Regions from separate parts of the Ahrensia sp. 13_GOM-1096m genome, predicted to be linked through region 1. Evidence: riboswitches for the same ligand, from Rfam matches in the RefSeq annotation. Region 1 holds a riboswitch; each other region holds the start of a gene.
What was found. A riboswitch is a leader RNA that binds a small molecule or an ion and turns the genes downstream of it on or off. The one in region 1 is predicted to bind cobalamin.
Positions count from the first base shown of each region.

Region 1 (4,173 bases):
GCCCGATGAAATGCCAAGCAAGTGAGGATCGGCCAAAGGATTGCGTGTGACCGCTTGGAGACTGGCGCCGACCAAGGCCAGCCCTGCGCCAACCATTGCAGCTAACAATGCTCGCGGAAAACGAATATCCCAAACAATCGCTTCACGGCCTGCTGACCATGTTACGTTTATCAAACCAGGATAGAGTTTGTTGGCCAGCACACCCCAAACAGTTGATGATGCGATAGAAACGGCACCAACGTTGATTGCAAATGTTACCGAAATCAGCAACACGATAAAACCTGCGATCCAGACCACAGGCAATGCATGTAGAGATTTTATACTGCTTGCTTGGCTCATGGCCTAATTATTCCCAAAAGCAGAAGCGAGCTTTTTAATTGCTTTAATGTTGCGAGGCCCCGGCGTTGCCTCAATATATTCCAGAACAATGAAGCGGTCGTTTTTCACAGCATCAAGATTGGCAAAGGCTGGATTTGACATCATGAATTCGCGCTTTTGTTTGGCTGTTACATCGCCATAATTCACGATCACTATTATTTCTGGGTTTCGTTCAACAACAGCTTCCCAGCCTATCGTTGTCCAACTTTTTTCAAGGTCTTCAAGAATATTGACCCCGCCGGCTGCTTCTATCATTGCCGTTGGTATGGCGTATCGGCCCGCTGTAAACGGCGTACTTTCTCCGCTGTCATATACAAATACGCGCGGTGGTGTGGCACCCTGTTTCAAGGTTTTGGTAATTGCCTCAAGTTCAGATTTATAGCCGTCCACAAGCTCTTGTGTGCGCTCTTCTACCTCGAAAATTTTACCGAGATTGAGCAAGTCATTATACATGTCATCCATAGATACTTTCGGTTTTTCACCGATATGAATGCAGCTCTCTGTCAACTCGTAGACCTTGATGCCGAATGGCTCCAGCGTGTCTGGCGTCACTTCACCGCCAACCTTCATGCCGTAGTTCCAACCAGCGAAAAGGAAGTCCGCTTCAGCGCCTATAAGGACTTCTTTTGTTGGATATTTCTTTGCAAGCTCGGGCAATTCTTTAACGCCAGCCCGCATTTCTTCATCCAACTTTGTCCAGCCGGAAATACCTGAATAACCGACCATACGATCTGCAAGGCCCAGCACCAACATCATTTCGGTCAAATTGACATCATGTGAAACTGCGCGCTTTGGTGCCGCATCAAAAGTAACCGTGCGGTTACAACTTTGAACGGTCGTTTCGGCGATTGCGGCCGCTGAAGTGAATGCCAATACGGCAAGGCTGAGTACAGTTTTATTCATGTCAGGTTCTTCCCATCAATGTGTAAGTAAAATGAAGACGATCGGTAGGCATGAGCTTTTCGGATTGTGCAGAAACATTAAATGCATAGGAAACCGATTGATTGGTCAGCACCGTTTGAGGCGGCCCGAATGCAAGTACAGAACCTTGCTTTAGAAGCAAAATCTCGTCGCAGACACCTGCCGCCATGTTCAAATCATGTAAGCTGGTAACAATGGTCATATCCAGATCGCGAATGAGCTCTATGATTTCTAACTGATGCCTAATGTCGAGGTGATTGGTAGGCTCATCAAGGATAAGCAGGCTTGGCTCTTGCGCGAGCGCTCTGGCCACCATTGCGCGTTGACGTTCACCGCCTGACAAAGTGCCAAAGCGACGACTTGCGAACTCCGAAAGTTCAAGTTTACGCAGTGCTGAATCTATAATGGTAGAGTCATTTTCGCTCTTCGTTGATAATACGCTGCGATATGGCGTGCGCCCCAATTCAACGATCTCTTTTACCGTCAGCGCAAAGTCTGTCGGCTGCTCTTGCAAAACGGCCGCAACATTTTGAGCAACCAGCCTTGGTGACAATGACCAGATGTCACGCCCATCAATCTCGATAGACCCTTGCGACGGTTTTAGGTAGCGATACAGCAAGCGCAGAAATGTGGACTTACCTGCGCCATTAGCGCCAACAACACCCATGACGCGCCCAGCATTCAAGCTTAAAGAGAGCGGCTTTAAAATTGGGTCGCCGCTGCGTGTATTCCAGCACGCATTCATTACGTTCAGCTTTGCTGCGCTCATTGTAAAACCTGTTCCATCTCTTCATTCGCAATCATGGCCGCTGGCACACGCGCCAGTGTAGAATGGCGCAATTTGCCGGGCCTATCGGTAGAAGAACACCATCCATCTTGTAGATGTGCGTATTGATTTGCGAATGCGATAAGGTCGTCGATATCTTCATTGGGATCTATATCGCCAAAAAGATAAGTCGCTTTTTTCGAACCGTGATAGGCGACCGTGCATGGGCGGCTACAACCCGCCATACAGGCAACACCTGAAACAGAAAAATCCTCACATACAGCATCGCCTGCAGCGTCAATAGCTTTACGCAATTGCTCAATTAGCTCGTAGCCCGGCCGGCAATCTGTATTTTTATGTCTACATGAGACACAAACGGTAATGCGATGATTTGATTTTTTTGAATGGGCCATGATGCCCTCCGCAATGAGCAGGAGGCGCGCAAGTAATCACTGACGATGATCCGGTGAACCGGCTATACATGTCCATGCTCCTTGCTGGGACACCCCGCCCAGGTTGAATTGATCTGACATGGCAGGTCTCCTGACTTGCGGGTCTCAGCTCCCTCGAACCTTCCCGAAACATTTGTTTCAGTGGTCAAACTCAAGGTTACTCACCGCTCACAGTTGCGGGGGCAGTCATGGATTTAGCGCCTGTTGGCTACACCTCACCATGTTCCCTTTTAATCTGCTCCCCGTTTAAGGGTACGCAGAACCATATAAAGAGTTCTGTCAGAATATCCGTTTGGCGACAAGTGATTTTTAAGCAGATGTCGCTTTGTTTGCGATTATGCGAAGAACTGAAACCAGACGAGCAAAACCAATGTGCCCCACACGATCATATTAACAATTGATCTCAACATACCGCCGTCTTCTTCGACAGTCATACCAATCTTACGTCGCACGAGATCGCCTGGGTACAGAAAGGCATTAAGTAGCATTTGGCCTAATTGTGTCATCGCAGTTCCACCTATTGGTTTTCACGAACTTCATGAAGATTTTCATAGTCATAGCTTGCAGCGAGCTTAAAAGCAATATATTATATACTTCTTTATAGGATGTCATTATGCGACTGAATGTTCAAACCGATTACGCCTTGCGGCAGCTGATGTATCTTGCCGTTAATAATGATCGGCTTTGCACCATCCGCGAGATTGCCGATTATTTTGAAATATCCAACAATCACATGATCAAAGTTGCCTATCTGACCGGCAAAGCTGGCTTTGTGCATAGTGTGCGCGGACGCTCAGGCGGCCTAAAGCTAAAACTACCCGCCGAGCAAATTATCATCGGTAATGTCGTGCGCAGTATTGAAGCAGATTTCGCCGTCGCTGAATGCCACCAAGGCGGCAAATGCAACAAATGCGTTATTACGCCCTCCTGCAAATTAAAGAACGTTCTCAACAATGCGGTACTAGCTTTTCTAGCTGTGCTTGATGACTACAACATTGCAGACCTCGTCGAAGGCAATGATGATTTAAAGCAACTACTTTTTCAGGAGATTGCCTGATGCAAACTTATGTTCACAAAACGGCAGCAGAGCGGCGTGCAGAGATTCAGGCCCGCGCTAGCTCTTTGGGCATCGATGAGGATTATATTTCACTGCTTGTGGAGAGCTTTTATAATCGCATTCGCAAAGACGAAATATTGGGACCTATATTTGCCGCCGAGATCACAGGTGATTGGGGCCCACACCTAACAAAGATGAAGCAATTCTGGTCATCCGTTGCACTAAATTCCGGAAGCTATTCCGGCAGGCCCGTTCCGGCGCATCAAAAATTAAGCGGCATATCACCGGAACATTTTGACAGATGGCTCATGCTTTTTCGCAGCACCTTGGAAGAGACAGCACCATCACAGGAGGCAATCGGCTATTTCATGGAGCGTGCAGAACGCATTGCAGAAAGTCTCAAGCTCGCTATGTTTGGGCACCTTGAGATCCCCACGCGAAACACATGATGTAACTTTCTTCTCTATGCTGGTTTTACAGCCCGCAACGAATACCTATATGCCACCCTACTAAAACAAACAGCTTGCGCATAGTCTGGCATTTCACAGCACAACAGACCTTACTGTGGGCGGTCTCTACTCATAAGGATAATTCGATGT
Region 1 is NZ_JIAX01000006.1:19,110-23,282, reverse strand. Features, by position in the region: gene N530_RS0100470 (iron ABC transporter permease) at 1-339, opposite strand, end outside; gene N530_RS0100465 (ABC transporter substrate-binding protein) at 343-1,281, opposite strand; gene N530_RS0100460 (ABC transporter ATP-binding protein) at 1,283-2,068, opposite strand; gene N530_RS0100455 (DUF1636 domain-containing protein) at 2,065-2,478, opposite strand; cobalamin riboswitch at 2,581-2,799, opposite strand; gene N530_RS19155 (hypothetical protein) at 2,853-3,023, opposite strand; gene N530_RS0100445 (Rrf2 family transcriptional regulator) at 3,131-3,574, shown strand; gene N530_RS0100440 (group III truncated hemoglobin) at 3,574-4,023, shown strand; gene N530_RS0100435 (amino acid ABC transporter substrate-binding protein) at 4,170-4,173, shown strand, end outside.

Region 2 (4,173 bases), 310 kb from region 1:
TTGTGCTTCTTGACCGCAACATGGAAGCTGCAGAAAAAGGCAAAGCGCATTCTGAAGACTTGATCACCAAAGCCATGCAAAAAGGCCGTGCGACACAGGAGCAAAAAGATCAGCTCCTCTCGCTTATCACGCCAACGGCAGATTATGCGGACTTTGATGGTTGTGACCTTGTCGTCGAAGCGGTGTTTGAAGATTCTGCCGTGAAAAAAGCTGCGACAGAAGCTGCCGAAGACACCATGAAAGCGACAGCAATCTTTGCGTCAAACACATCGACTATTCCGATTACTGATCTGGCGAAAAATTCAAAACGCGCCAAGAATTTTATCGGCATTCACTTTTTCTCACCTGTCGACAAGATGATGCTTGTTGAAATCATTATGGGTAAGAAAACAGGTGATAAAGCGCTGGCTGTTGCGATGGATTTCGTTCGCGCAATCAAGAAAACGCCAATCGTTGTCAACGATACACGCGGTTTCTACGTCAATCGCTGTGTGCTGAAATACATGTCTGAAGCTTACAATATGCTTGCCGAAGGCGTTCCACCAGCAATGATTGAAAATGCTGCTAAATTGGCTGGCATGCCAATTGGCCCGCTGGCGCTAAACGATGAAACAGCGATTGATCTTAGCCAAAAGATCCTTAACCAAACCGTTAAAGATCTCGGTGAAAGCGTGGTTGATCCGCGCCATATCGAGCTTGTGAACACGATGGTTGATACACATGGTCGTCATGGGCGCAAAAACGGCAAAGGGTTCTACGACTACCCTGACAAGCCAGCTAAAAAGCATCTGTGGCCTGAACTCAAAACGCTTTATCCGCAGCAAAATGCCGATGACATTGACTTTGAAGAGCTAAAACAGCGCTTCCTCGTTGTTATCGCATTGGAAGCAGCACGCGTCATGGGTGAAGGCATTGTCACCGACCCGCGTGAAGCCGATGTTGGCTCGATCCTAGCCTTTGGTTTTGCACCATATACCGGCGGCACACTGTCTTACATTGACGGCATGGGCGTTGAGGAATTTGTTGCATTGTCTAAAAAGCTGCAAAAGAAATATGGACCGCAGTTCAAAGCACCCAAATTGCTGACCGATATGGCAAAAGCTGGCGAGACATTCTATTCGCGGTTTGACCCCTATGCGAAAAAAACTGATCAAGCTGCTTGATTAGTAATACTTTCAATCAAAGCCCCGTAAGCTCTTCGCTTTCGGGGCTTTTTTGTGCCTGACATATTTAGCGAAGGAATGTCTCAGACGGACAATTGTCAAAAGTATAATATGCGAATAATGTCCTGATATCGGGTTCTCGAACGGCAAAGCCTAAGGGGATTAAAAGGGAATACGGTAGGGACAACCCAATGCGGGCCTGATCCGTAACTGCCCTCGCAACTGTAAGCGCTGAGCTTGCTGCCACTATGCCACTAAGCGAAAGCTTGGGAAGGCGGCAACAAGCAGTGAAGCGTGAGTCAGGAGACCTGCCCGATATAGTGAAACTAACTCGCACGATGGGTGCAGAAGGATATAAAATGCATATTGAACCTGGTGTCGTTGACGCGGCAAAAATGACTCTTGCTTACGCGACAGCTGCGACTGCTGCTGGTGTTGGCCTTAAATTCGCATGGGATGCGATCAAAAATGATGGTGGTGTAACCGGCCTCGTTTTTCGCTCTGTTGTTGCAACGCTTGCAGTGTTTATCTTCTTTGAAGTGCTTCCACATTTTGCGGTTGGCGTTTCAGAAGTACACTTCATTCTTGGCTCAACAATATTGCTCATGCTTGGTGCTGGCCCTGCTGCCATCGGTCTTGCCCTTGGTCTTTTGGTTCAAGGGATGTTGTTCGCGCCAAGCGATTTGCCAATGTATGCCGTCAACCTGACAACATTACTCGTACCATTGTTTGCGATTAGCGCTCTTGCGAAGAAAATCATTGCGCCAAAAACAGCCTATGTGGACATTACCTATAAACAGGCTTTTGCGCTTTCTACTGCCTATCAGGCGGGTATCGTAGCCTGGGTCGCGTTCTGGGCAATTTACGGCCAAGGCTTCGGCGTTATTTCTTCGGTTGCTTCATTCGGCGCAGCGTACATGCTGGTTGTTGTTATTGAACCGTTCGTTGATCTGGCCGTATTGGCTGCAGCAAAATCGCTCAAAGGAAAAGACGCAACGCCATTCCTGACAAAGCGTTTAGGCCAAGCGGCTTAAACTGCACTTTTCTTAAAACAAAACCCCGGAAACCATTTAGGCTTCCGGGGTTTTTATTTGTCTTCAATTCTTAAGAATTAAGCAACTTTGCTTTTGCGTTTCTCGCCGCGTGCCCAACGTGAAGGACCGCCATTTGGATCAGCAGCCTTGAAGCGTTTACCTTGGCTTACGCGCTTTTTGCTTTTTGCTTTAGGTTGAGCGTCACCGCCACCCTGCTCACCGCTTTTACCTGGCGCACCAATGTCAGCAACGCTGCGACGGCCGCGATGACCTTGAGCGCCACCAGAGCGTTTGCGACCCTGACCGCTTGGCGCTCCGCCACGTCCTTTTTTCTCAGGCTTAAAGCCAGCAGGTGGAGCCTCACCGCTTGCAATCGTAATTTTCATGCCCATCAGCTTTTCAATGGCTTGAAGCAGATGAATCTCATCAGGTGCACACAATGCAACAGCCTGACCTTCCGCGCCAGCACGTGCTGTACGGCCGATCCGGTGCACATAAGCTTCTGCAACTTCCGGTAAGTCATAGTTAAAGACGTGGGAAACACCAGAAATATCGATACCGCGTGCTGCAACATCCGTCGCAACCAAAACTTGGGCTTTGCCAGATTTGAAATCTTTGATTGCTCGTTCGCGCTGATTTTGGCTTTTGTTGCCGTGAATTGATTCAGCAGCAAAACCACGTTCAACCAAATGACGCTTTAGCTTTTCAGCGCCGTGTTTTGTGCGTGAGAAGACAAGCGACAAGCCCTCGCCTTTCGCTGTTAGCAAATCTTTTAGCAAGTCAGCCTTAGAGCGTCCTGAAATATGATGCACAGATTGCGTGATCTTATCAGCAGCTTTACCTGGAGGTGAAACCTGTACTCGAACCGGCTCATTCAAATATGCGCCAGCCAGATCATTGATCTGTTTAGGCATCGTTGCAGAGAACAAAAGCGTTGTGCGTGGCACAGCAAGCATTTTTGCAATTCTTTTGAGCGGCACAATAAAGCCCAGATCAAGCATTTGATCGGCTTCATCGAGGACGAGATATTTAACTTGGTTCAGACTAACCGCTTTACGCTCGATCAAATCCAGCAAGCGACCCGGTGTTGCAACAAGAATATCGCAGCCAGGTGTAAGGTTACGCGCCTGAATGTTGATTGACGCACCGCCAACAACAACTTGCACACGTAGATGCGAGTGACGCACATATGAACGCAAATTGGCGTTGATTTGGTTTGCGAGTTCGCGTGTAGGCGCAAGAATGAGCGCACGGCATGTTTTTGGCTCAGGCTTTTTGCCGACCGAGATCAAGTTTTCAATAAGAGGCAGGCCAAAAGCTGCTGTCTTGCCAGTACCTGTTTGTGCCAAGCCCATGATGTCATGGCCCTTCAGGATGAGCGGAATACACTGCTCCTGAATTGGCGTTGGTGTTTCATAACCAAGCTGGCTTAGTGTTTTTGTAATCGACTCTGAAAGACCTAAGTCTGCAAAAGTCGTTGCGTGTTCGTTTGTCAAAATGACATACCTTTCAAATCGGCGCGCAAATGCGGCCGAATACAATTAGAAAGCATCAACACCAATGAGTGCTCATACAGTCTCTTGCGGTTGCGGGATGAAGCTCACAAACGGACCGGATGTCCATTTGCCGTTTACCCGACAGAACCCCGCGTGAAATGGGAACTTGGTTTTTAATATGCCGGTCTAATTAGATCCGGTGTTAAATTGGCTCGAACAATAAATAAGTTGTTTCGATTAGCTTTTGTTTGAAAAGCGTTGCTCACGCGGCAACTACCAATAATCGCTATATCGGTTGCCAGCTGCAGAATGTCAAGCTGGATGATTGCATGGCAGCTAGATCACAATTTCATGGGTCAGTTGCAAACCACTTGAAACCGCTAACATTATATGGCTAATCTTGGGTCTATATCGTGTAACGGAATAGGTATATCTCAAGTATTTCACGAGTGTGAAACACGTATAACTCCCTTCCTATAC
Region 2 is NZ_JIAX01000006.1:333,942-338,114, reverse strand. Features, by position in the region: gene N530_RS0101975 (3-hydroxyacyl-CoA dehydrogenase NAD-binding domain-containing protein) at 1-1,163, shown strand, start outside; cobalamin riboswitch at 1,280-1,494, shown strand; gene N530_RS0101970 (energy-coupling factor ABC transporter permease) at 1,523-2,197, shown strand; gene N530_RS0101965 (DEAD/DEAH box helicase) at 2,275-3,693, opposite strand.
Region 2: linked by a shared signal. The riboswitch ahead of N530_RS0101970 (energy-coupling factor ABC transporter permease) and the one ahead of N530_RS0100455 (DUF1636 domain-containing protein) in region 1 are both predicted to bind cobalamin.

Region 3 (4,173 bases), 420 kb from region 1:
CCATGGGCATGGCCAAAATGAAGTTTCCAGCCGTCGCTTTGAGCGGGTCTGTTGCGCCGCGCCCACGCAGTGAATAAGCGCCCCAAGCGATGCCGGAAAGTGCCATTAAAAATGCGCTGAACGGGTCCGGTGCTTCAAGTCCAGGTGAAACCAGCCAGACAAAGGCGCTAAAAGCAATAATCAATCCAGCCCATTCAGGCACGATTGGTCTGTCGCCCTTAAAAACACTCCAGCCGATCATCGTTGCTTGAACAAGCGCAAATAAAATCAGTGCGCCCACACCTGTATCCAGCCCGATATAGGCAAATGAAAGCGTTACCGCATAAGCAAAAAGCCAAAAGGAAGAGTGCCAATTTCCGCCGCCGATGAGATCGCGCATTGATGTTTGTTTTCGCGCAATCAGTAGCAAGGCAAGCATCGCCGCACCGCTTATCAGGCGAACAGTGGTAAAGCTGGCAGGGTCAATGGCTGGTCCGAGCAGGGCTGCACGCGCCAAAACTGAGTTTGCAGCAAAAGCGGTCATAACAAGGGCGGTGAGCAGAAAAAGAGGCACGGCGATAGTCCAGTTAAAACGCACTGCTAACATGTGTGTCATGAAACCAAAGTGACAATTTGGTGATAAGTCCCGTCAATAAATTTGCCAGATGCGAAAAATGCGATAGATTGAAATTAAGGGACGCTTAACCTTAACAGGGAGCATGATAATGAATATCAGTAAATTCTTGGCTGCGGCTGCAATTTCAATTGCTGCAAGCTGCGGCGTTTCAACATCAGCGAGTGCTGCACCAATCGCAATTGCACCGATTGCATCACCAGCAGATAGCTTGGTTCAAAAGGTAGGTTCAGAACGCCACCGCGGGTTTTACCGCCATAGAGGCCATGCCTTTTACAATGGTCATCGCGGTTACCGCCATCACAGGCGTGGCTATCGCCGTCACAGCGGATATTATTTTCCACGTGATGCATTTTCAATAACGATCCACATTGCACCGCGCCGTTATGTTGAACCAAGACGCGTTATTCGCCGTGCACCAGCGCGCCCGCGCATTATAAATGTTGGCACATTGCATGTGAATTGGTGCCATTCGAAATACCGCTCTTACCGCGCATCGGATAATTCGTTCCAGCCATATCATGGTGGACGCAAACGCTGCCGTTCGCCTTACGCAAGATAAGATTGCGGACCGGCTGCTATTAAGTTTTAGTGGGCCGGTTCCATTCTTCTTCGAAGATCAAATCTTTGAGTTCTAAGCGTTGCCGCCATCCTTTGGCGGCAAGCTCCGGTTCTGTGTATAATTCGTCCACATAGCCAATGCACAGATAAGCGATAATTTCGATCTCATCGGGGATTTGAAAAAGCTCCCGCATGTCGCTCTCATTAAATATGCTGACCCACCCGACACCAACGCCTTCTGCACGTGCTGCAAGCCACAGATTTTGAACAGCGCAAACCGTGCTGTATAAATCCATCTGCTGATTATGCGTGCGCCCAAGCACAACTTTGCCGCCGCGATTGCGATCACATGTCACGATAAGATTGATCGGCGCTTTGCGAATGCCTTCCAGTTTTAGCGATTGATAGGTTGCCTTGCGCTCACCTGAAAACATGTCGGCGGCTTCATCATTGGCCTTGCTGAAAACGCTCCATGCTTGTTCGCGCTTTTTAGCATCGCGCACGACAATAAAATTCCACGGCTGCATGAACCCAACCGAAGGCGCGTTATGGGCAGCCTGCAAAAGCCGTAGCAAAACATCATCGGGAATGGGGGCCGGCAAAAATTGATCGCGCACATCGCGCCGTTCATTGATTGCACGATACACCGCATCTCGTTCTTGATTGGAAAACGGACGGGCAGGGGCCAGCGCAGGGCGTGGAAGTTTGTTCAGCATTATTTGCTCCCAACAATGCATAAAGGTTGGGGCGCTTGCGCTGTCCGCACGCAAGAACCGTTTTGTTCGGCCGGTCTTCTGACTTAGGATCAACTGGTCTGCGCGCCTTCCCGGTTTCCCAGTGGCATATGCGAAAGCCATCTCCATCACAGCGTTGGGCACGTCTCCGAATTGCACGGACTTCCCGTTCACCGAACTTGCATAGCATTCCACCGCTCACACCACTTGGCAAGAGGGCACCTGTCGCTTATGAGAAAGCCAACAAATGTTCTCATAAAATGAAGTGCTGAAATGGCTGATAAAAAGAAGAAAAAACCGCAGAAACTTAAAGCGCGTAGCCCGCGCGGTTTTGTGGACCGCTCAGCGGCAGACATTCGCGCAACCGATGAGATGATCGGTAAAATCCGCGAAGTCTATGAGCGCTATGGTTTTGACCCCGTGGAAACACCTGCATTTGAATATACCGATTGTTTGGGCAAGTTTTTGCCAGACACAGATCGGCCAAATGCTGGCGTGTTTTCTGTGCAGGATGACGACGAACAATGGATGAGCTTGCGCTATGATCTGACAGCGCCGCTGGCGCGTCATGTGGCTGAAAATATCAACGAAATCACGCTGCCATATCGCACCTATCGCAATGGTTGGGTGTTCCGCAACGAGAAGCCGGGGCCGGGCCGTTTCCGCCAGTTCATGCAGTTTGATGCCGACACGGTTGGCGCACCGGGCGTTCAGGCCGATGCTGAAATGTGCATGATGATGGCCGACACGATGGAAGCGCTGGGCATTGCGCGTGGCGATTATGTGATCCGCGTTAACAACCGCAAAGTGCTGGACGGCGTGATGGAGGCCATCGGCCTTGGCGGCGATGAAAATGCGGAGCGGAGACTGACGGTGCTGCGTTCAATCGATAAGTTGGACAAGTTTGGCATCGAGGGTGTTCGCCAACTCTTGGGTAAGGGTCGCAAAGATGACAGCGGTGATTTTACTGAGGGAGCTGGGTTAGATGAAGAGCAGATCAAAAAACTATCTCTGGTTATAGATTTGAACGCATTTTACTCGCCTGAGGGATATAAATCCCACGCCGATCACCATGATTATTTTACCGATGTACCTACTACAATCGATAAACACGGAGATGATGCTAGAGATTATCATTTTTTCAATGCTCTAAGAAATTGGGCGGTTCACATTGGAGTTGGTAAAAATGGTTTATCTGGTATCGACGAATTATTTCAAATAGCTCTCATTTCAGAAATAAATGGCTATGACGAAGATAGAATTCGTATTGACCCTACCTGCGTCCGTGGTCTCGAATATTACACTGGCCCTGTTTATGAGGCCGAACTTCTGTTCGATGTGACAAACGAAAAGGGCGAAAAGGTTCAATTCGGTTCTGTCGGCGGTGGCGGGCGTTATGACGGTTTGGTCAAGCGCTTTACAGGCCAAGACGTGCCAGCAACTGGATTTTCCATCGGCGTATCACGCCTCATGACGGCGCTCAAAAATCTTGGCAAACTAGGACAAGACGACGTGCTCGCGCCTGTGCTTGTCACCGTGATGGACAAGGATACGGAAAGCCTCGGCGCTTATCAAAAAATGGTGCAGGACTTACGCGGCGCGGGTATTCGCGCTGAGATGTATCAGGGCAATCCAAAAGATTTCAGCAAGCAAATGCGCTATGCGGATAAACGCGGCTGCCCGATTGTTATCATTCAAGGCAATGACGAACGGCAATCCGGCAAAGTTCAACTCAAAGATATGATCGAAGGCAAGCGCCAAGCCGCCGCGATTGAATCCAATGAGGAATACCGCGCTGCCCGCCCTGGCCAATTTGAAATTGAGGCCGGCGCTCTTGTTGATGAAGTGAAAAAACTTTTGGCTGCGCAAAAATAATGCCCTCATCCGACCTCGCTTTGCTCGGCCACCTTCTCCCGTAAACGGGCGAAGGGAAAACATTTATTTCGTCGCTGACAGTTTTCACTTATCCTTCTCCTGCTAGCGGGAGAAGGTGGCCGAGCGCAGCGAGGTCGGATGAGGGTGAAATGCGGGATGACGAGACGCCAAGGCTTAGACGTTATGCGCGCAATATGCGCCATGAATCCACCGATGCGGAAGCTGTGTTGTGGTCAGAACTCCGTAATCGTGGTTTGAACAAGCTCAAGTTTCGCAGGCAAGTGCCCATCGCCAGCTATATCGTTGATTTTGTCTGCATCGAAAAGAAGCTTATTGTAGAAGTTGATGGAAGCCAGCACGCAGTCAATATTTATGACAAGCAACGTGATG
Region 3 is NZ_JIAX01000006.1:438,242-442,414, forward strand. Features, by position in the region: gene N530_RS0102490 (DMT family transporter) at 1-595, opposite strand, end outside; gene N530_RS0102495 (BA14K family protein) at 705-1,175, shown strand; gene bluB (5,6-dimethylbenzimidazole synthase) at 1,195-1,890, opposite strand; cobalamin riboswitch at 1,941-2,122, opposite strand; gene hisS (histidine--tRNA ligase) at 2,182-3,783, shown strand; gene N530_RS0102510 (endonuclease domain-containing protein) at 3,933-4,173, shown strand, end outside.
Region 3: linked by a shared signal. The riboswitch ahead of bluB (5,6-dimethylbenzimidazole synthase) and the one ahead of N530_RS0100455 (DUF1636 domain-containing protein) in region 1 are both predicted to bind cobalamin.